3 regions of the Aureimonas sp. AU40 genome follow, and region 1 is predicted to be linked to each of the others. Evidence: riboswitches for the same ligand, from Rfam matches in the RefSeq annotation. Region 1 holds a riboswitch; each other region holds the start of a gene.
The links. Region 1 has a riboswitch for cobalamin ahead of AUL32_RS17725 (ribonucleoside-diphosphate reductase subunit alpha). Riboswitches for the same ligand answer to the same signal wherever they lie in the genome.

Region 2: linked by a shared signal. The riboswitch ahead of AUL32_RS24175 (putative oxygenase MesX) and the one ahead of AUL32_RS17725 (ribonucleoside-diphosphate reductase subunit alpha) in region 1 are both predicted to bind cobalamin.
Region 3: linked by a shared signal. The riboswitch ahead of AUL32_RS13325 (CbtA family protein) and the one ahead of AUL32_RS17725 (ribonucleoside-diphosphate reductase subunit alpha) in region 1 are both predicted to bind cobalamin.

What each region holds. Positions count from the first base shown of each region.
Region 1 is NZ_BBWL01000045.1:20,128-27,537, forward strand. Features, by position in the region: gene AUL32_RS17695 (BPL-N domain-containing protein) at 1-146, opposite strand, end outside; gene AUL32_RS17700 (cupin domain-containing protein) at 582-947, opposite strand; gene AUL32_RS17705 (LysE family translocator) at 962-1,549, opposite strand; gene AUL32_RS17710 (LysR family transcriptional regulator) at 1,649-2,518, shown strand; gene AUL32_RS17715 (EamA family transporter) at 2,600-3,436, opposite strand; gene AUL32_RS17720 (TetR/AcrR family transcriptional regulator) at 3,433-4,002, opposite strand; cobalamin riboswitch at 4,723-4,945, shown strand; gene AUL32_RS17725 (ribonucleoside-diphosphate reductase subunit alpha) at 5,070-7,410, shown strand, end outside.
Region 2 is NZ_BBWL01000065.1:779-8,188, reverse strand. Features, by position in the region: gene AUL32_RS24190 (CaiB/BaiF CoA transferase family protein) at 337-1,485, opposite strand; gene AUL32_RS24185 (HpcH/HpaI aldolase/citrate lyase family protein) at 1,733-2,578, shown strand; gene AUL32_RS24180 (fumarate hydratase) at 2,575-4,116, shown strand; partial or broken gene AUL32_RS24895 (ribonucleotide-diphosphate reductase subunit beta) at 4,120-4,287, shown strand; cobalamin riboswitch at 4,416-4,638, shown strand; gene AUL32_RS24175 (putative oxygenase MesX) at 4,759-5,745, shown strand; gene AUL32_RS24170 (methionine synthase) at 5,774-6,802, shown strand; gene AUL32_RS24165 (serine hydrolase domain-containing protein) at 7,073-7,410, opposite strand, start outside.
Region 3 is NZ_BBWL01000039.1:122,965-130,374, reverse strand. Features, by position in the region: gene AUL32_RS13350 (cytochrome b) at 1-359, shown strand, start outside; gene AUL32_RS13345 (SDR family NAD(P)-dependent oxidoreductase) at 400-1,251, opposite strand; gene AUL32_RS13340 (sensor histidine kinase) at 1,474-3,264, shown strand; gene AUL32_RS13335 (response regulator) at 3,426-3,803, shown strand; cobalamin riboswitch at 3,930-4,167, shown strand; gene AUL32_RS26285 (CbtB domain-containing protein) at 4,125-4,385, shown strand; gene AUL32_RS13325 (CbtA family protein) at 4,505-5,239, shown strand; gene cobU (bifunctional adenosylcobinamide kinase/adenosylcobinamide-phosphate guanylyltransferase) at 5,236-5,748, shown strand; gene cobW (cobalamin biosynthesis protein CobW) at 5,753-6,832, shown strand; gene cobN (cobaltochelatase subunit CobN) at 6,839-7,410, shown strand, end outside.

The sequences.
Region 1 (7,410 bases):
CCGACCGTTTCGGAGCAGCCCTCGCAGCCCGCCGGGCCGCGATAGACCGCCACCCGCACCACGCCCGCCTTCGCCTCGGTCGCGAAGGGCGCAAGCGTGCCGGCAAGAAGCAGAGCGAAGGCGATGGAAAGGGGAAAGCCGCGCATGGACTGAACCTTCTTGCGGTCGGGCGTGGTTTCGCGTCCTGATCGTCGGCGGAGGTTGCCCAATGGACTCCTCGTGACCGATCACCGGCCCGTGTGGCAGAGGCATGCGAGCGACGAGCACTCGCAGCGCGGCCGCAATGGGCGATCACGACCCTTGTCGATCAGGATGGACACGCCAAGGCCCATCATGGCGACGAGTATGCATGTGATGGTGAAGTGTCTTGCGAGCATCGCCGCCCCCGTTCAAAGGGCAATCTCGCTCCTTTTTGTCCAGAACCGGTGTGGGTTCGGTGAAGGTTTCGTGGAGGCGCGCCCGCACCGCCGCATCCATGGCGGCAGGATCAGGATGGTTGGCCTGCCCCGTCGTTCGCCAGCGGGCTCGGCAGGCCGGCGAACCGTGACGCCGCCTCCGCGAAGCTCTTCCGTCGGGCCACCTCACGCCAATTGCTGTTCGATCGTCTTCGTCAGCGGCGTGTCGACATCGCCGGTGTGCTTCGTCGTGACGGTCTCGATCAGCACGATCCAGCATTCCTCGTCGGCGACGGGGTTGTGCAGGACGCCCTTGGGTACGACGCAGAACTCGCCGGCCTCGAGCACGCGCTCCGCGCCGCCCTCGAACTCAATCCGCAGGCGGCCGCGCACCACGAGGAAGAGTTCGTCCTCCTCGTCGTGCCTGTGCCAAGCCAGCTCGCCCAGCACCTTGGCGAGTTTGACATACTGGTCGTTGACCCGGCCGACCACTTTGGGCGACCAGTGCTGCGTGACGGCGTCGAAGGCGGCGATCAGGTTGATCGGGTCCATCCGTAATCCCTTTCTTAAAGCCAGACGGGCACCATGGAGAGGGCCAAGAGCAGGCCGAGCAGCCTGTTGAGCCTTCGCCAGTGCCGATCGCCACGCATGGCCCGCGCCAAAACCAGGCCCGCCGCGCACCACAGCGCGAGCGAGGCGAGGGCGAGAAGGCCGAAGACGGCGGCCAGAAGTGCGCCGAGTTGCACCGGGCCGGAGGCGACAGCCACGAAGGAGGCCGCCGCTCCCGTCGTCATCGCCCAGCCCTTCGGATTGTGCCAGAGCATCCAGACGCCTGCGAGAAAGCCGCTCGGCCGCGCATTGCCGTCCAGGCGCGGGGCGCCCCGTCGCGCAGTCTGCCACGCCAGCCAGAGCAGATAGGCCGAACCGGAAGCCTTCATGGCGAGGGTGAGCGAGGGCAGCGCGAGAAGGAGCCCGGCCAGACCGAACCCGGCCAGCGCCGCCATCGAAGCGAGGCCCGCCGCGATGCCGGCGATGAGGGGAAGGGAGGGACGGAAGCCGAAATTGGCGCCGGAGATGGTTGCAAGGGTCGTCGCTCCACCCGGACTGATGGTCGAGACGAGGGCGAAGAGGACGAGGGGCGCCATTGTATCCATTGAGACCGCTCCAGCAGAACCTGCCGCCCCACTATCGGCTGGTGGTCATGCAGCAAAGCTAATCTTGCTAAAGACCGGCATTAGCATCATTAATGACGCATGACCCGAAACCTCGACATCGCTCTTCTCAGAACCTTCGCGACCGTGGCGGACCAGCGCAGCATGACGCGCGCGAGCGAGCGCCTGCATCTCACGCAAGGGGCGATCAGCCAGCAGATCGCGCGGCTCGAAGGGATGGTGGGCGACGCCCTGTTGCTGCGCGATCCGCGCGGACTGCGCCTGACGCCCGCCGGCGAGCGCCTCCTGCGGCGCGTGCGTCCGCTGATCGCCGCCAACGACGAGATCTGGTCGGAGATCGAAGGTGGCGTCGCCTCCGGCCCGGTGCGGCTCGGCCTGCCCTTCGATCTCATCGGCCCCTGCTTCGCCAGTGCCCTGAAGGAATACTGTGAGGCTTTCCCACGCATCGACCTTTCGCTCACCTGCGCATCCTCGCCCGACCTTCTCGACCTGATCGGGGAGGGACGCATCGACATCGCGGTGGTCGAAGAAGAGACCGGGTCGGCCAGCGGCGAGACGCTGGCGATCGACCGCCTCGTCTGGGTCTCGGCACGGGCGGGCCAGGCGCCGCTTCGCAGCCCGTTGCCGATCTCGCTGGTGGCCGAGACCTGCGTGTTCAGGCCCGCCGTCCTGGCCGCGCTGGCGCAGGCGGAACGCGCCAGCCGGATGGTGTTCGAGAACGGCGGGCTCGACGCGACGCGAACGATGGTCCGCATGGACATGGCCGTGTCGGCCTGGCTCGCCACCACCGTTCCCGCCGATCTCGACATCGTCGCGCCGGATGCCGGCCTGCCGCCGCTGCCGAGCTACGCCATCACCTTGCATCGGGCCGATGGCGCACGCGGCGCGGCGTTCGATGAACTCGTGCGCACCCTTCGCGAGGCCATGGCGCGGCCCAGACTGGCGGCGTGACGAATGCTGGGGAGTAAGATTTCGGAGGTGGGAAGGGTGCAAACGGGACGATCCGCTGCGGGACCGGAGTGGACCACCTCGTTACCCCCGAAGGCCGATGAAGACGGCGCCAAGGGCGACGGCGAGGCAGGAGGCAAGCCGACGCATCGTCAGTCTCTCGCCCAGGAAGGCTGCGCCGATCAGGGCCGCGAACACGACGCTCGTCTCGCGAAGGGCCGTGACCGGCCCTGTGGGCCCCAGCGAAAAAGCCGTCACCACCAGGACATAGGCGACCAGCGAAACCACGCCGCCGCCGGCGGCCCTCCAGGTTTCCACTGAGCGAGGGTCGATCCGAAGCGCCCCGCGCGTGAGCCGGAAGGCGAGGGGCAGAAAGGCGCCGTAGAAAAGGCAGATCCAGGCGGTGTAGCCGATCGGGTCGCCGGCATGGCGCACGCCCAGCGCATCGACGGTCGCGTAAGCGGCAACGAGTGCGCCAGTCGCCAGCGCCCAGAGGAGCGGTCTCCCGGCGACCTGCCCGCGTCCCACGACCAGACCCAGGATGCCACAGACGATCAAGGCGATCCCCAAAACGCTGGTCGGCGACAAGACCTCGTCCGCGAGAACGAAGCCGCCGATCGTCGCCAGAACGGGCACCGTGCCGCGCACGATCGGGTAGACCTGCCCGAGATCGCCGTGGCGATAGGCGGCCACGAGGAACAGGCTGTAGCCGGTCTGCAGGAGCGAGGAGAGCAGGAGAAACGGCCAGGCGCCGGCGGGCGGCAGGGGCAGGAGCAAGGCGAAGGGCAGCGCCACGGGAACCATCGTCAGGCTCATCACGGTGACGACCCAGAAGCGGTCGGCGCCCGAGCGCAGGAAAGCGTTCCACGAGGCATGGGCGAACGCGGCCGAGAGAGCGAGGCCGATGACGAGCGGACTCACGAGCGAATGCCCGCCCGGGCGAGAAGCGCCTGCGTGCCATCCCGCAGCCCGCGGATCGCCTCCTCGGCCCGGCCCATCTGCGCCTTGAGGGTGGCGCCCTCGAAGAGCATGGCGAGCACCGCTGCGGTTCGCGTCGCCTGCGCCTTGTCGGTTTCCGCCAGCAGAAGCGCGCGCAGCCGCGCCTCGAACGCCTCCTTCTGGGCGGAGGCCGCCTGAAAGACGGGATGGCGGGGATCGCCGTACTCAGCCAGCGCATGGGCGAAGGCGCAGCCATGGAAGTCGGGCCGGGCGAACCATCGCTCGTACCAGCCGACGATCGTTTCGATCCGAGCGGCGGCGTTCGGCGCAACGTCGGCCAGACGGTCGAGCTGCCTTTCGAAGCGCTCGGCGCGAAAGCGCAGGACAGCGCAGATCAACTCGTCCTTGGCTCGGAAGTGGCGGTACATCGTCATCTTCGCCACGCCCGCTTCCGCGATGATCCGGTCGATGCCGACCGCATGGTAGCCGTCCGCGCGGAACAGGCGATAGGCGGTTTCCACGATCTGCTGCCGCTTGTCGGACATCATCGGCTCGCTTGTCCCTGTAGGTGAGACAGGTCTGTATCACTTGCGGGCTACATCGGCAATCCGAACGATCGTGCATCCGCTTTCGGGAAGGCTCTGCCAACCTCTTCGAGGTCGGAGGCATCATGGCCTGCAAAGCAGTTGGGGACGGTCTTCGCCAGCCCACCAGCGTCATCAACTGGCTCGGGATGCACCAACAGGCCGGACGGAGGACTGCACCCGACCAACTTCGCAAAGCATCGGACTGCCGCTCGTAACAGAGGAGACCTCCACGGAGGACACCGCGTCTGTGATAGGATGGCGCGTTGTTCAGACTTGGAAGGAGCTGAGATCGGCGAACCTCCTCCCCATCGGTCGGATTGCCTACGCGAACGAAGACGGGTTTCTCTTACGGATCGGCTGCCCGGACGCCATCACGCCTTGGGTTGAACCGCTGCGAGCCGTTTGCGAGGCCGTTCGCGACGGTCTTTCGGAGAAGAATGCCCTGCCCGTGCCGACGCGGTATGGGGTGCCTGTGGATTAACCGTTTTCCCTTTGTTCGAACTCGTCTGGTTCGTCGCGCCGCCAAGGCAATGCACTCCTTCTCGACGGCAGCGCCATCCCGAGACGTCAGCGTCACCCTGGGTTTCCCTGTCCGTCATGATCTCGACGGGGCGGGACTCACCGCAAGCCGGATTTGGGGATAAGGGCCGAGAGCGCGTTGACTCACCGGGTGGTTGCCGCACCATATGCGGCAGTCACGGTCCGCCGCGTCGCAAGATGTGGTGGCTAAGAGGGAACCCGGTGAGCTGATCCAGAGATGGAACGGCGAGGCCGGGGCTGCCCCCGCAACTGTAAGCGGCGAGCCCTTCGTCCAATCCGCGCCACTGGAGCGAAGCTCCGGGAAGGCCGGACGGAAGGCGTTTGACCCGCGAGCCAGGAGACCTGCCGCGACTTGCTTGAACCTTCCCTGGGCGGGGTGTCCCGGTGGATCGTGTGCCTGTCGCGGCTTGGGTCCCTCGGTCCAGGGTCTCCTGCGCCGTTTTGCATGCGTCCGCTCGGCCTTTGCCTCCACTCGCTGGAGCAGCCGAATGTCTCTTCTTCCGTCTTCCGCAGCCTTGCCGTCGCCGTTTCCGGCCCTGTCCGTCGATGCCGATGCAGCCGATCTCGCATCTTCGCTGGCAGCGCGCGTCCTGCGCCGCAATGGCGCCGTCTCAGGGTTCGACGCTTCGAAGATCGCAGTCGCGATGACCAAGGCGTTCCTTGCCGTCGAGGGGCGGCAGGCCGCCGCCTCCACCCGCGTCCACGACACGGTGCGGCGCCTGACCGACGAGGTCGTCGCCGCGCTCGCTCGTCGCTCGGGCGGCGACCGCCTCCTGCACATCGAGGACATCCAGGACCAGGTCGAACTCGCGCTGATGCGCTCGGAGCATCCGAAGGTCGCCCGCGCCTATGTCCTCTACCGCGAGGAGCACGCCCGCGCCCGCGCGGCGCAGGCCACCGCGTCGCAAACACAAGCCGCGCCCGCGTTGTCCGTGCGGCAGGCGGACGGCTCCCTCGCGCCTCTCGACGAGGCCCGGCTGGCCCGCGTCGTGACGGAAGCATCCGACGGCCTCGACGGCGTGTCGCCGGATGCGATCCTCGTTGAGACGCGGCGCAATCTCTACGACGGGCTGAGGCTCAGCGAACTCGCCGAGGCGCCTGTCATGGCGGCGCGGACCCTGATCGAGACCGAGCCGAACTATGCCTTCGCCTCGGCCCGGCTTCTTCTCGACAAGCTGCGCGGCGAGGCCCTGTCGTTCCTCGCCGGCTCGCCCAGGACGGCGACGCAGGCCGACATGGCGGCGCTCTACGCCGAGACCTTCCCGGCCTATCTCGACCGGGGCATCGCGGCCGGGCTGATCGATCCCGAGCTTGCCCGCTTCGACGTGGCGCGATGTGCTGCGGCGCTGACATCGGAGCGCGACAATCTCTTCCAGTTCCTCGGCCTGCAGACGCTCACCGACCGCTACTTCCTCCAGACGGAAGGGGTCCGCTTCGAGCTGCCACAATGGTTCTTCATGCGCGTCGCCATGGGATTGGCGTTGCGCGAGGTCGATCGCGAAGCCCGCGCCATCGAGTTCTACGAGCTTCTGTCGAGCTTCCGCTTCATGGCCTCGACCCCGACGCTGTTCAACGCCGGGACCCCGCGCCCGCAGCTTTCCTCCTGCTTCCTCACCACCGTCGCCGACGATCTCGGGGGCATCTTCAAGGCGGTGAAGGACAACGCGCTGCTTGCTAAATATTCCGGGGGCTTAGGCAACGACTGGACGCCGGTGCGCGGCCTTGGCGCCCACATCAAGGGCACCAACGGCCAGAGCCAGGGCATCGTGCCCTTCCTGAAGGTCGCCAACGACACGGCCATCGCCGTCAACCAGGGCGGCAAGCGCAAGGGCGCGGTCTGCGCCTTTCTCGAGACCTGGCATATCGACGTCGAGGAGTTCCTCGACCTGCGCAAGAACACGGGCGACGACCGCCGGCGCACGCACGACATGAACACGGCGCATTGGGTGCCGGATCTTTTCATGCAGCGCGTGGCGGAGAACGGCGACTGGACCCTGTTCTCGCCCGACGAGGTGCCGGGCCTGCATGACCTTTACGGGCGGGCCTTCACTGAGGCCTACGAAGGGCATGAGATCAGGGCCGCGCGCGGAGAAATCCGCGTCCACCGCCGCGTGAAGGCGGTCGATCTCTGGCGGCGCATGCTGACCATGCTGTTCGAGACCGGCCATCCCTGGATCACGTTTAAGGACCCCTGCAACATCCGCTCGCCGCAGGGCCATGTCGGTGTCGTGCACTCGTCCAACCTGTGCACCGAGATCACCCTCAACACCTCCGCCTCCGAGGTCGCGGTCTGCAATCTCGGCTCGGTGAACCTCGCGAGCCACGTCAACTCCGAAGGGCTTGACCGCTCGCTCCTCGCGCAAACGGTGAAGACCGCGATGCGCATGCTCGACAATGTCGTGGACATCAACTTCTACACGATCCCCGAGGCGCGGGCGTCGAACCTCAGGCACCGTCCGGTCGGCCTCGGCCTCATGGGCTTTCAGGACGCGCTCCAGGCGCTGCGGCTCGCCTATGCCAGCGAGGCGGCGGTGGCCTTCGCCGACACGAGCATGGAGGCGCTGAGCTATGAGGCGATCTCCGCCTCGGTGGACCTCGCCGCCGAGCGTGGCCGCTACCCCTCCTTCGACGGCTCGCTCTGGTCGCGCAGCATCCTGCCGATCGACTCGCTCGAACTCCTGGCCGAGGCGCGCGGCGGCACGCTCGATCTCGACCGCTCGGCGACGCTGGACTGGGCGGCCTTGAGGGAGCGTGTCCGAACCATCGGCATGCGCAACTCCAACACGATGGCGATCGCGCCGACGGCGACGATTTCCAACATCTGTGGTG
Region 2 (7,410 bases), on a different contig from region 1:
CGCGATTCCTCCCGGCGCGGAGCCTAGAGGCCGACGGGAATCCTGGATAGGTCTCGTGTCCGATCGGGGAGGATCGGACGGGCGGCCGCCGGGGATGACGTCGCCCGGGCGGCGTCTCGGCGCCTAGTGGAGCGGTCGGTGGCATCGTCGGCATTGCGCACGCCCCGAAATGTCGAGCGGGTTCGCCGCCGCAAAAGGCTTTGTAGCCCCTTCCTAGTAATATCTCCGCGCTGGCCTGGGCCGGCGACGCCAGACCTCAGCATCCGCCCTGACGGAACCTAGGGCATCTCCAGCCCGGACGGCCAAAGCCTTGCGACCAATCGATGCGGCGCGGCGTCAGGCCGCGCTATGGAGGGAGCCGGAGGGGGCGAACTCGTCGCGCAGCGCTTCGCTCTGCTGGCCGAGCGCGGGCACGGGGCGGAACGCCGGGGCCTCGCCGTCGAAGCGCGCGCCGGGCGCGAGATAGCGCACCGGGCCGGCGGGCGTCTCCACCGTGACGAAGCGGTTCTGCGGATGGTCGGCAAGGTCCTGCATGGAGCTGACGCGGCCATAGGCGATGCGGGCGCGCTCCAGCCGCTCGATCATCTCGGGTCGGTTGGCTTTCGCAAAGGCGCCGGTGACGATGGCGTCGAGCCGCTCGCGGTTGGCGACGCGCCGGCTGTTATCGGAGAAGTGCGGATCGCTCGCCACCTCCGGTGCCAAAAGCACATCGCGACAGAGATTGGCCCATTCGCGCTCGTTCTGGATGGAGAACAGAACGGCGGCGCCGTCGCGGCAGGAATAGGCCCCATAGGGCGCGATGGTCGGATGGTTCAGGCCGGAGCGCGCCGGCTCCTTTCCGCCATAGACATATTGAAGATACGGCACGTTCATCCAGTCGGCGAGCGCATGGAAGAGCGAGACGTCGATATGGCGCCCTTGCCCCGTCCTTTCGCGGCCGAGCAGCGCCTGCAGCACGGCCTGGAAGGCCGTCATCCCAGCCGCAATGTCGCAGACCGAGACGCCGACCCGCGCCATGCCCTGCTCGTTGCCGGTGATGGCGGAGAGGCCGCTCTCGGCCTGAACCAGAAGATCATAAGCCTTGAGGTCGCGGTACGGTCCCTCGTCGCCATAGCCGGAGATGGAGCAGGTGACGAGGCGCGGATTTTGCCGTCGCAGCTCGGCCGGGGCGAAGCCCAGCTTGTCGATGACGCCCGGCGCGAGATTCTGGACGAAGACGTCGGCCCGCTCGATCATGGCCGCGAGCACCGCCTTGTCGGCGGGCGCCTTCAAATCGAGGCAGACGGATTCCTTGCCCCGGTTCAGCCAGACGAAATAGGCGCTCTCGCCCTTCACCAGATGGTCGTAGCCGCGCGCGAAATCGCCCTCCGGCCGCTCCACCTTGATGACGCGCGCGCCGGCATCGGCCAGCCGGCTGGAGAGATAGGGCGCCGCCACCGCCTGCTCGACCGAGACGACGAGAAGATCCTTGATATCGGTGTTCACCGACGCCGCTCCCGCAAATGACTGGACAGGGTTCGCATGGCGCCCAGCCTAGCGTCGGCGTTTGTCGCGCCGCCAATAGCGATGTCCTTGCTCGCCCATAGCGCTCTTCTATGGCGCCGCCATAGGCGCGGCCTATGCCCGATAGCGCGAAAGCTTATTTCCATGTTGGAGCCGGCGGACGCACATCGGATGGAAGCATTCCAGACGAGGGGCCGTTCGGGAGGCCCTTGAGGGGAGGGGGAGAGCCATGCCGTCCGCTGTCGAGGCCGCCACCCTGTTTCTCTTCGTGCCGGCTGACCGGCCGGAGCGCTTCGCCAAGGCCTTCGCCGCCGGGGCAGACGCGGTGATCCTCGATCTGGAGGATGCTGTTGCGCTGGAGGCCAAAGGGCTCGCCCGTGTGGCGTTGCGCGAGGCGGCATCCTCCCTCGCGCAGGCACCTTGCCCCGTGCTCGTGCGCCTCAACGCCGCCGGTTCGCGCGAGCACGAGGCGGATCTGGCGCTCGCCGCGGCCCTGCCGCTTTCTGCCGTGATGCTGGCGAAAAGCGAACGGGCGGAGGAGGTGGCCACGGTTGCGGCGACCAGCGGTCACCCCGTCGTCGCCCTGGTGGAAAGCGCGGCTGGCCTTGCCAATGTGCGGGCGCTGGCGCAGGTCAGCGCGCGCCTCGCCTTCGGTTCCTTCGATTTCGCCGCCGATCTCGGCTGTCGGCATACGCGCGAGGCGCTGCTCCTCGCCCGGCTCGAACTCGTGCTGGCCAGCCGGCTCGCCGGCCGCCCGGCGCCGGTCGACGGGGTGACGGCCTCGACGCGCGACGAGGCGGCGATCGAAGCCGATGCGGCCCATGCCGCCGCGCTCGGCTTCGCCGCCAAGCTGCTGATCCATCCCGCCCAGATCGCCTCCGCCGCGCGGGGCTTCGCGCCGGCGGAAGGCGAGATCGCCTGGGCCGAGCGCGCGATCGCGGCCGGGCAGGGTGGCGGTGCCGTCGCGCTGGACGGGGAGATGGTGGACGCGCCCGTGCTCCTGAGGGCGAAGGCGATCCTGCGCGCGGCGCGACGCATTACGGACAAGGCCATCACGGGAAAGGCTTCGGCATGAGCACGAGGGCCCCGATCCACGAGGCGGATTTCATCTCCTCCGTCGCCGACGCGCTGCAATATATAGCGGTGTTCCATCCGCCGAGCTTCGTCAAAAGTCTGGCCGAGGCCTATGCACGGGAAGAGAGCCCCGCGGCGCGCGACGCGATCGGCCAGATCCTGGTCAACTCGCGCATGGCCGCCTTCGGTCGGCGACCGATCTGCCAGGACACAGGCACGGTGAACGTCTTCGTCAAGCTCGGCATCGGGGCGCGGATCGAGACGGCGCGCCCGCTCGCCGATCTCGTCAACGAAGGTGTCGCGAAGGCCTATACCGACGCCGACAATCCGCTGCGCGCCTCGATCGTCAAGGACCCACTCTTCGGCCGAAAGAACACCGGCGACAACACGCCCGCCGTCGTGCATGTGGAGATCGTGGCCGGCGACGAGGTCCGCGTCACCGTCGCGGCCAAGGGCGGCGGTTCGGAGAACAAGGCCAAGTTTGCCAATCTCGCGCCGGCCGCCTCGGTCTCGGACTGGGTGGTCCAGACGGTGGAGACGCTGGGCGCCGGCTGGTGCCCGCCGGGGCTGCTCGGCATCGGCGTCGGCGGAACGGCCGAGAAAGCCATGCTCATGGCCAAGGAGTCGCTTCTCGAGCCAATCGACATGGCCGAACTGATCCGGCGCGGCCCGGCCTCGCCGCTGGAGGAGATGCGGCTCGACATCTTTGAGCGTGTCAACGCGCTCGGCATCGGCGCGCAGGGGCTGGGCGGGCTGACGACGGTGGTGGACGTGAAGATCCGCTCCTATCCCTGCCACGCCGCCTCGAAGCCCATCGGCCTCATTCCCCAATGCGCCGCCGACCGGCATCTCACCTTCACGCTGGACGGCTCCGGCCCCGCGCGGCTCACCCCGCCCGATCTGTCTCTCTGGCCCGAGATCGACTGGGGCGAGCAGACGGCACAGGCGCGACGCGTCGATCTCGACCGTTTGACACGAGAAGAAGTGGCGACTTGGCGTGCCGGCGAGACGCTGCTCCTGTCGGGGCGGATGCTGACGGGCCGGGACGCCGCGCACAAGCGCATGGCCGACATGATCGGGCGCGGCGAGCCGCTGCCGGTCGATTTGAGGGACCGGGCGATCTACTATGTCGGCCCCGTGGACGCGGTGCGCGACGAGGTGGTGGGCCCCGCCGGCCCGACCACGGCCACCCGAATGGACGGCTTCACCGAACTCGTCCTGGACGCCACCGGGCTCCTCGTCATGATCGGCAAGGCCGAGCGTGGGTCAGCCGCGATCGAGTCCATCAAGCGCCACGGCGCGGCCTATCTGATCGCCGTCGGTGGCGCCGCCTATCTCGTCTCCAAGGCCGTCAAGCAGGCCCGCGTCCTCGCGTTTGCCGACCTCGGCATGGAGGCGATCCACGAATTCGTCGTGGAAGACATGCCCGTAACGGTCGCGGTGGACGCGCAGGGGCATTCGATTCACCAAACGGGCCCCTCGCAATGGCGCAAGCCCCACCTCACCCTCGGCGGTGCCGCAGCTGAACGTGTGACCTGAGAGTTCATCGGCAACCGCCCCTGCGCACAACTCGGGCTGGCTTCCGTGTTCCCGGAAGCGGAGAACCCGTTCCCCTGGATGTCGGAGGTCATGGACCTCAGCAACGAGAAGAACTTCTTCGAAACCCGTGTCATCGAATACCAGAACGGCGGCGCGGTAGCCTGGGACTAACCGGCCGTGCCCGTACGAACGGGGTGAAGGATCGTGACTGCGGCTCTCGGACCGTTTGCGGCATGAAACTTCGCATGCGGACATAAAGATGTCCTTATGTCTTCATTGACAACATGGTTGCGGGCGTGCTGAATGCCGCCTGTCGAGGTTCCCCGTTCCAGACATGGCGATGGGGCTAAGACGGGAAGCCAGTGGTGTCCCTCCGGGGCAGAGTCTGGCGCTGCCCCCGCAACTGTAAGCGGCGAGCGGCGGATCCATCGTGTGTCACTGAGCCTCGCAAGAGGTTCGGGAAGGCCGGAACCGCCGCAGCGACCCGTGAGCCAGGAGACCTGCCTCCGACGCGAAACGTTCCTCGGACGGGGGTTCCTCCGGTGGATCGCGCCTGGAGTTCGTGCCCTTGGCCGTCGGCGTCGGGGCGCTCGCCCTCGCGCGTTCTTCCTTCGGCCCTCGCCTGACCAAAGACGGTGGGTCATGACGAACAGCGCCTTCGCCTTTACGATCAGCAGCGTTCCGTTCAACGAGGACTATCGTCCCGCCGACCGCACGCGCATCACCACGAACTTCGCCAACCTCGCACGAGGGGAGTGTCGTCGCGAGAACCTGCGAAACACCTTGGCGATGATCGACAACCGCTTCAACTCCCTCATGCATTGGGACAATCCGATGGGGGATCGATACGCGGTCGAGCTTCGGATCGTCACCGCCGACCTGACGGTCGGCCTGCGCGACGGGGCCGAGACCTTCCCGCTGATCGAGATCCTGGCAACCACCGTCGTCGACAGGCGCACCGGCGAGCACCACGACGGCATGATCGGCAACAACTTCTCCTCCTATGTCCGCGACTACGACTTCAGCATCCGCTTGGCCGACCACATCCGCGAGAACCCCGATGGCGGCGCGCCGGACGGGTTCGGCGAGCTGCACGGCAACCTGTTCAAGCGATTCTTGGCCTCTGGCGCCTACAGGGACCGGTTCCCGAAGCCGCCGGTCATCTGCCTCAGCGTGTCCAGCCGGGAGACCTATCGCCGAACCGCGAACGTCCATCCCATCCTCGGGGTGGAATACGGGACTGACCGCCTTTCCAGAACCGACGACTACTTCGCAAGGATGGGGATGCGGGCGCGCTATTTCCTGCCGCCGGGCGGCGCCGCGCCCTTGGCCTTCTACCATCTCGGCGACCTGACGGGTGACTATTCCAACGTCGAGCTGGCCAGCACGGTCGCCACGATGGAGACCTTTCAGAAAATCTATCGCCCGGAGATCTACAACGCCAACTCACCGGCGGCGGAACACTACCGGCCGAGCCTGAACCGCCAGGACTATTCCCTGACCCGAATTGTCTATGACCGCGACGAGCGCAGCCGGCTGGCCGTCGAGCAGGGCCGTTTTGCCGAACAGCATGTCATTCGGCCGCATGGCGCGCAGCTCGAGCGCTGGTCTGCGACTGCGGGCCTATGAACGGAACGGACACGAAAGGACCACGAGCATGACGATTCTGTTGCCGACGACCACCGCGGGGAGTTTGCCCAAGCCGTCCTGGCTCGCCGAGCCCCGCACGCTCTGGTCGCCCTGGCGGCTCGAAGGCGAGGACCTACTCGCCGGCAAGCGGGATGCCCTGCGTCTTGCCTTGGACGACCAGCGGCAGGCGGGCATCGACATCGTCGGTGACGGCGAACAGACGCGCCAGCATTTCGTCACCACCTTCGTCGAACATCTCGGTGGCGTCGACTTCGAGAAGCGCGAGGTCGTCCGGATTCGCGACCGATACGATGCCAGCGTGCCGACCGTGGTCGGCGCCGTCTCACGCACGAAGCCCGTCTTCGTCGAGGACGCGAAGTACCTGCGCGCGCAGACCGGGCAGCCGATCAAGTGGACGCTGCCCGGTCCGATGACGATGATCGATACGCTCCACGACGCCCACTACAGAAGCCGCGAGAAGCTTGCCTGGGAGTTCGCGCGGATCCTCAACGAGGAAGCGAGGGAGCTCGAGTCCGTCGGCGTCGACATCGTCCAGTTCGACGAGCCTGCGTTCAACGTCTTCTTCGACGAGGCGAACGACTGGGGGATCGCCGCCCTTGAGCGGGCCGCCGAGGGCCTCAAGATCGAGACGGCCGTGCATATCTGCTATGGCTACGGCATCAAGGCCAATACCGACTGGAAGAAGACTCTCGGATCGGAGTGGCGGCAGTACGAGAAGACCTTCCCCAACCTCCGGAAGTCCAAGATCGACATCATCTCGCTCGAGTGCCGGAACTCCCGGGTGCCGATGGACTTGATCGAGCTCATTCGAGGAAAAAAGGTGATGGTGGGCGCGATCGATGTCGCGACCGACACGATCGAAACGCCGGACGAGGTCGCGGAAACCCTGCGCGAGGCGCTCCGGTTCGTTGATCCAGACAAGCTCTACCCCGCCACCAACTGCGGCATGGCACCACTGTCCCGCGACGTGGCGCGAGGCAAGTTGAAGGCCTTGGGCGCTGGCGCGGCGATCATCCGTAAAGACCTCGCATCTTAGCAGAAGGCAGACTTTCCAAAACCTGCTTTCACTCCGCAAAAGTGAAGCGACCGGCGACAATGGACTTCGCAGATCGGGGGACTTCGCAGATCGGGCAGACCTATGTCCGCTTTTGAGCATGAGCGTAAAGGCCTGGAACGGCGGTGGTCGGGCGTTTGCGGAATGGCAGCATTCCGCACGATTGATCCGAAAGCTGCCGGTCCGCTAGCGACCCTTCTCGGCCGTCTGCCTGTAAAGCGAGAGACGTCCGCTTTTGTGAGATACTTGCCTTCAGGTGGTGATTGGTAGTCCAAGCCAAGTCAGCGACGGGTGCGATCCTGGGAATTTGTCAGCTATCAGACGCGGGACCATGCCGAGCCCGGTATCGCTGTTCATGAAAACGGCCAACGCAGTTAGCGTTTTGGGAACCCCGAACACAAAAGCGGTTGCCCCAGGGTTCGAACCCCAGTGAAAGAACGCCGAGCCCTCAGGTTCCAGCCCCCAACCAAGGCCCCACGCTATACCGGGCGCTGGGCTGGACGGCGTGCCCCCAAGATCCTCGACGCCTCCGAAGGGCGGATAGGACTGCGGGCAAAGCCACAAGCGCGCGGTCGCCTCCTCCAGCAAAG
Region 3 (7,410 bases), on a different contig from region 1:
TGCGCCGCCGCCCCGCGACGGAGGGGCCGGCCCTCCTGCGCAAAGCCGCCGCGCTCGGCCATATCGCGCTCTACGGGCTTTTGATCCTCGTTCCCGCTCTCGGCATTCTGCGCGCCTTCGGCAAGGGCCGCGACCTCACGATCTACGGCCACCAGGTCTTCGCGCCGGTGACACCGGGTCCCAACGCCGCTCTCGGCTCCTTCGCCGGCGAAGTCCACGAGTTTCTCGGCTGGACCCTCTTCGCCCTCATCGCCGGCCACATCGCCATGGCGCTCTGGCACGGCTTCGTGCGGCGCGACGGGACGCTCGGCTCCATGACGCGCGGTCCCGCCGCGCGCCGCCTCGCCGCGCGGGGGTAAAGCGGGGTGCCTCGCCTATGGGGAAGCGCGTCCGCGCCCCTCACTCGCCTTCGAGATAGGCCTTGAAGCGCGGCGCCCAGGTCGGCTCCCAGCGCGACAGCGGCGGGCGGTTGTCGGCGACGTCGGCGGCGGCCCAGCGGATGCGCTTCTCGTCGGTCTCGCGCGTGGTCTCGTTGTCGGGGCAGAGAATGTAGAAGTCGCCGGCCTCCAGCCGCTCCAGCATGAAGTCCACGGTCTCTTCCGGCGTCCAGGCGCCGGCGGGCTTCTCGGTCCGGTCGCGGCGGGTCAGATCGGTCCAGACGAAGCCGGGGATCAGCAGCGCGGCCTCGACGCGGTTGTCCGGCCGGTTCCGCAGCTCGTGCTGGAGCGCCTCAGTCAGAACCTTCACCCCGGCCTTGGACACGTTGTAGGCGGGGTCGCCCGGCGGCGTGGTGATGCCCTGCTTGGAGCCGGTGTTGATGATGAGGCCGGGCTGGCCGTGCGCCAGCATGCCGGGGCCGAAAATGCGCGTGCCGTTGATGACGCCGCCCAGATTGATCGACAACACCGCGTCCCACGCGTCCTGATCCCCGAAGATCGAGGAGCCCGGCTGGATGCCGGCATTGTTCATGAGGACATGAACGGGGCCGAGCGTGTCCGCCACATGCTGAGCGGTCTTGGCGAGGCCGGCCCGGTCGCTGACGTCGCAGGCCGCGGCGAGAACGCGCCCTTCCTCGCCGCCCGCCAGCTCGCTCAAGGCCTCGTGAGCGCGGACCAGTTCGTCCATGCGCCGATCGACCACGGCGACCTTGAGCCCCATGGCGACGAAGCGCTTGGCGGCGGCAAAGCCGATGCCCGTCGCGCCGCCGATCACGACGGCGGTGTGGAGGGGTGCGATGGCGGGGTGGTGCATGGGGGTCTCCCGGCGGTTCGAAGCGTCGAAAAGGGAGATAGCAGCCCCACGCCCCAAGGCGAAAGCGGCAAAGACGCCGCGACATTTTGACGGGACGGGCCGAGAAGGCTCGTCACCTACGCTCAAAGTCGCGTGCGATGGATTGACGCCCCGGAGCGCGGACGCCACCCTATGTCACCCATACAGCCCTTTGCTTCGCGCCTTTTCGGATTGCCGCCCTTCGTGATTCTCGACCTTCATTCCGCGTCTCGGCACGAGCTCCTGGCCGAAATCGAGCGCCTGCAAGGTCTGATCGCCTCCGTGCCGCTCGCCCCGCTGCTGCCAGATGGAGAGAGCCAGAACGACCAGATGCGCGAAATCGCCGAGATGCGGGCGGAGGCCGCGAGCTATCTGAGGGCCGCGCGCCGGCTGGCGCGCGAAGGCCACGACGCGCCCGAGCCGCGCTCCGCCTTGAGCGGCGGAGCCGAGCGCGAGCCGGCGGAGGCGGGCGATCTCGCCTCCCGGCTTCGCCGCAGCGAGGCGGCGCGCCTCATGTCGGAGGAGCGCTTGGCGCTGGCCTTCGAGGCGTCGGGCTCGCTCGGCTGGTGGGATTGGGACCTTGCGGCCGACCGGGTCTATGCCGGCCCCTATTTCGCGGGAATGTTCGGCGTCGACGCCGAGGAGGCCGAAGCCGGGGTGCCGATCCAGCTGTTCGTGGAGGGCATCCACCCCGAGGATCGGCCGCGCGTGTCGGAGGCGATCGCGACGGCGGTGTCGAAGGGCAGCGATTTCAGCGAGGACTATCGCCTGCTCAGCAAGAGTTCGGGCAACGTGACCTGGGTCCACGCGCGCGGTCGCGCCTTCAACGACGCGACCGGCCGCCCCTTGCGCTTTCCGGGCGTGGCGATCGACACCACGGCCTATCGCGAGGGCGAGGCGCGCAAGGCGGCTCTGGTGGATCTCGGCGAGCGGCTGCGCGAGCTTCACGATGTCGGCGAGATCGCCTTCGCGGCCGCCGAGGCCATGGCGAGCCAGCTTCGCGCGAGCCGCGCCGGCTTCGGCGTGGTGGACCCGGTCCAGGAAACGGTGATCATGCAGCCCGACTGGCGCCTGCCGGGCACGGCCAGCATCGCCGGTCTGCATCATTTCCGCGACTACGGCTCCTTCATCGACGACCTGAAGCGCGGCGAGACGGTGATCATCGAGGACGTGTCGGCCGATCCGCGCACGGCGCTCCACCGCGCCTCGCTGGAGACGATCGGCATCCGCGTCCTTCTCAACGTGCCGATCATCGAGCACGGACAGTTCTCGGCGGTGATCTTCGTCCACTACGACCAGCCGCACCAGTTTTCCGAGGCCGATCTTCGCTTCGTGCGGGCGGTGGGCGACCGCGCCCATGCCGAGATCGGGCGCAGCCGCGCCGAAGAGCGCGAGCGGATGCTCAACCACGAGCTGAGCCATCGGCTGAAGAACACGCTCGCCATGGTGCAGGCGATCGCGTCGCAAACGCTGCGCAACGCGCCCGACATGCTGACCGCGCGCGAAACGCTGGGCAACCGGCTCGCCGCGCTCAGTCGCGCGCACGACCTGCTTCTGGGCCGCAGCCAGGACACGGCCGACATCCGCACCGTGGTGGGCGACACGCTGGCGCTTCACGACGACGGGCAGAACCGCATCCGCCTCGGCGGCCCAGCCATCGAGATCGGCTCGGACGCGGCGCTGTCGCTTGCGCTGATCCTACACGAACTCGCCACCAACGCCGTGAAATACGGCGCCCTGTCCGTGCCCGAAGGCGGGGTGGATCTGTCCTGGAGCACGGGTGTTCTGGACGGCGCGCCGGTGTTCCGCCTCGTTTGGCGGGAGCGCGGCGGGCCGCCCGTCCTGGCGCCGAGCCGCCGGGGCTTCGGTTCGCGGCTGATCGAGCGCGGCCTGCCCGGCTCGGTCGGCGGCAGCGTCGAGCACAGTTTCGAGCCCACGGGCCTCCAATGCCGGATCGAGGCGCCGCTCGCGGCCATTCGCAGCCCGCAGGTCTGAAGGCGTCTCGCGGGCATTCCAGCCTTGCCGTCGCTGATTTCGGAGGCTGATTCGAACCGGCGGACCAATGCGGACCGACACAGAAAAATGGCGATTCGAAGCAAGTCGTTGGCTGGGTTCGTAGACTGGAAACCTTTCCGGTGTTCGCGCCTTTATCGGACATGAGCACGCCAGCAAAACATGCCGTTGCCCTCGTCGCCGAGGATGAACCCCTCCTGCGCATGGAGGCCGTCGACCTCCTGGAGGACGCCGGCTTCACCGTGCTGGAAGCCGCCAACACGACCCAGGCTCTCCGCCATCTGGCGGACACCGAAACCATCGAACTGCTCTACACAGACATCGAGATGCCCGGCCCGATCGACGGGATCGATCTGGCGCGCCAGGTCGCCGCGCGCTGGCCGCAGGTGTCGATCGTGGTCTGCTCCGGCCGGGTTCAGCCGGACGCGAGCGACCTGCCCCGGCAGGCGCGCTTCCTGCCCAAGCCTGTCAGTTCGGCCCTGATCCTCAGCGCCTTGGAAAAGGCGATGCCGACCGGCTGACAGGCGAATGCGCCGCCTGGCTGGCATGAGCCGGACGGCGCATCCGCAGCTTGACGAGATGACCGACTGCCCGCTGCCCTTCGCCGGCGATCCCCCTGAATCGTTTGACTTGAGGCCCAGGGGGGTTATCCTCCCGCGCTGGATGGTCCCGCGGCGCGACATGCGTGCGCGGGCTAAGAGGGAATGCGAAGGGCCGACTTAAACCAAGGGCCCGGATCGCAGCCGACCCCGCGACTGTAGAGCGGCGAGGTTTCTCCACCGGCGGTCTTTCCGCCGGAAACGCCACTGGGCCTTGCGACCCGGGAAGGCAGGAGAGGACCCGTGACCCGCGAGCCAGGAGACCTGCCATCCCTTGCGAAGGCGGCCATGTCGGCCGCCGTCACGGAGGTTGATGCCATGATCCGAACCGCCGCACCGGCCGTTCCCCACACCGACGCACCGGCGCAGACGCGCCTCCTCGTCGCCGCTTTCGCCCTGTCGCTCGGCGCATTCCTTGTCTGGGGCGCGGGCTTTGCCAGCGCCGACGCGCTGCACGACACCGCGCACGACGCCCGCCACGCCATGGGCCTTCCCTGCCACTGACGCCTCCCCGCTCCGTCGCACCGCGTCTCGCCGGCCGACGCTGAACCCGGATTCGTCTCGTCTTTTCGGACGCGCGCTCGCTCGCCAGCGAGGCGCCGTCCGCGCGCAGGATTTCGCCCATGCTCACCCGCACCCTTTCGGCCGCGATCTTCGCCGGCCTTTTCGCCGGCTTGCTCGTCACGCCCGTTCAGCAGGCCAAGCTCGTTCCCTTGATCCTCGCGGCGGAAGTCTACGAGGAAGGCGGCGCGCCCGCCGGCCACGACCATGCCGCCAGCCTAGCCCTCGTCTCCCCCGCGCTCGCCCATTCCGGCCACGAGGGCGGCGAGACGACGACGCTGGTGGAAAGCCGTACCGGCGGCTCGATCCTGGCCAATCTCGTGCTCGGCTGCGGCTTCGCGCTCTTGCTCGCCGCCGCAAGCCTTGCCGCCAACCGGCCGATCACCTTTCGCAACGGCGCGCTCTGGGGCTTGGCCGGCTTCGGCGCCGTGACGCTCGCGCCCGCGCTCGGCTTGCCGCCGGAGCTTCCCGCCATGCCGGCCGCCGATCTGGCCGCGCGCCAGCTCTGGTGGCTCGCCACCGTCGGCGCATCCGTGGCCGGGCTCTGGCTGGTCGTTCTGCGCGGCTCCACCGCCGCCCGGCTCGCGGGCCTCGCGCTTCTCGTCGCGCCGCATCTCTTCGCCGCGCCCCATCCCGCCGATCTGGCCAGCCCCATTCCGCCGACGCTGGCGGCCGAGTTCGCCGTCGCCTCGCTCGCCGTCTCGGCCCTGTTCTGGGTGCTGATCGGGCTCGGCGCCGGGCTCGCCAGCGATCGGCTGGTGCGAAACGAGCGCCGGGCCGCGGCCCTCTCGGCGTGAGCGTTCACTTCGTTCTCGGCGGCGCGCGCTCGGGCAAGAGCCACCATGCCGAAACCCTCGTCATGGCCTCCGGCCTCCAGCCCGTCTATCTCGCGACGGGCCAGGCCTTCGATACCGAGATGGAGGAGCGCATCGCCCATCACCAAGCGCGCCGCCCCGCGCCCTGGCTGACGGTGGAGGAGCCGCTGGATCTCGCCGGCGCGCTGCGGCGCGAGGCAGGCGAGGGCCGCGCCCTCCTGGTGGACTGCCTGACGCTCTGGCTCAGCAATCTCCTCCTCGGCGAGGCCGACATTCCGGCCGAGGCGGCGCGCCTGTGCGAGACGCTGCGCGGCCCCCTGCCCGGTTTCGTGGTGCTCGTTTCCAACGAGGTCGGCCTATCCATCGTCCCCGAAAACAAGCTCGCCCGGCGCTTTCGCGACGAGGCCGGGCGTCTTCACCAACAGATCGCAGCGCTGGCAGACCGCGTCACCTTCGTCGCCGCCGGCCTGCCCCTCCCTCTCAAAGGCTGATCCCATGCGCAAGATTCCCGCCACCGTCGTCACCGGCTTTCTCGGCGCCGGCAAGACCACGCTGATCCGCAACCTCCTGCAGAATGCCGAGGGCCGGCGCATCGCCCTCGTCATCAACGAGTTCGGCGATCTCGGCGTCGACGGTGACATCCTGAAAGGTTGCGGCGTGGAGACCTGCCGCGAGGAGGATGTGGTCGAACTCACCAATGGCTGCATCTGCTGCACGGTCGCCGACGACTTCATCCCCACCATGGAAAAGCTGCTGGAGCACGCGGACCGGCTCGACCATATCGTGATCGAGACCTCCGGCCTCGCGCTGCCGCAGCCGCTGGTGGCCGCCTTCAACTGGCCCGAGGTGAAGGCCCGCGTCACCGTGGACGGCGTCGTCACCGTGATCGATGCGGCGGCGGTTGCGGCCGGGCGCTTCGCCGATGACGAAGCGAAGGTTCAGGCGCAGCGCGAGGCCGACGAGAGCCTCGACCACGACAACCCGCTGGAAGAGCTGTTCGAGGACCAGATCCGGGCCGCCGACCTTCTCGTCCTGTCCAAGGCCGATCTCGTCTCGGACGAGGAACTGGCGCGCGTGCGCGAGGAGGTGACACTTGTCGCCGGGCGCAAGCTCGCCCTCGTGACGGCAAGCCAGGGCAAGCTACCGGCCGACGTGCTTCTGGGCCTTGCCAGCGGTACGGAGGACCATATCCACGAGCGCCGCTCGCATCACGAGATCGAGCACGAGGGCGGCGTGGCGCATGACCACGACGATTTCGAGAGCCTCGTGGTGGAGACTGGCCCGCTCGCTTCGCCCGACCGGTTCGTTGACGGGCTGAAGGGTCTGATCGCCGCGCACGACATCCTGCGCCTCAAGGGCTTCGCGGCCGTCGAAGGCAAGGCGGCGCGGCTTCTCGTGCAGGCCGTCGGCGGGCGCGTCGAGGCCTATTACGATCGGCCCTTCGCGCCCGGCGAAGCGCGCGCGACCCGTCTCGTGGTGATCGGCCTGCACGACGCGATCGAGGAAAACGAGGGGGCGATCCGCGCCGCCATCGCCGCGCTCGCCTCCACTGAAGCCCAGGCGGCGGCGGAGTAAGCGGCCTTGCATCTCCTCGCCGCCCAGCGCGGAACGATCGCGGACGGCGCGGAGGCGGTGGATCTCGGGCAGAGCCCGGGCGAGATCCTGTTTCTCTCGGCCGCCGACACCGAGCTGGCGGCACTGGCCGGCGCGGCGCGCCGGCTGGGTCTCGGCTCGGCCGAGCTGCGCCTCGCCAATCTCCTGCGCCTCTCGCACCCGATGTCGGTCGACACCTATCTCGCCCGCATGAGCGCGCGGGCGCGGCTGGTCGTGGTGCGGCTGCTGGGCGGCGAGCGCTACTGGCCGCATGGATGCGAGGCGCTGCTGGCGGCGGCGCGGGCGGGCGGGTTCGACTTGGCCATCCTGCCCGGCGACGAGAAGCCCGACCCCGGTCTCGACCGGTTTTCCACGCTCGCTCCCGAGACGCGCGACCGCCTCTGGTGCTTCCTTTGCGAAGGGGGAGCTGCGAATGCGGACGGGTTTCTGGAAAGCTGCCGCGCGCTGCTGAAGGGCGAGCCGCTGACGGGCGAGGGGCCGGCGGGCGAACCGCGCCCGATCCTCAAGGCGGGGCTGCTTGCGCGTGGCGAGACCTTAAG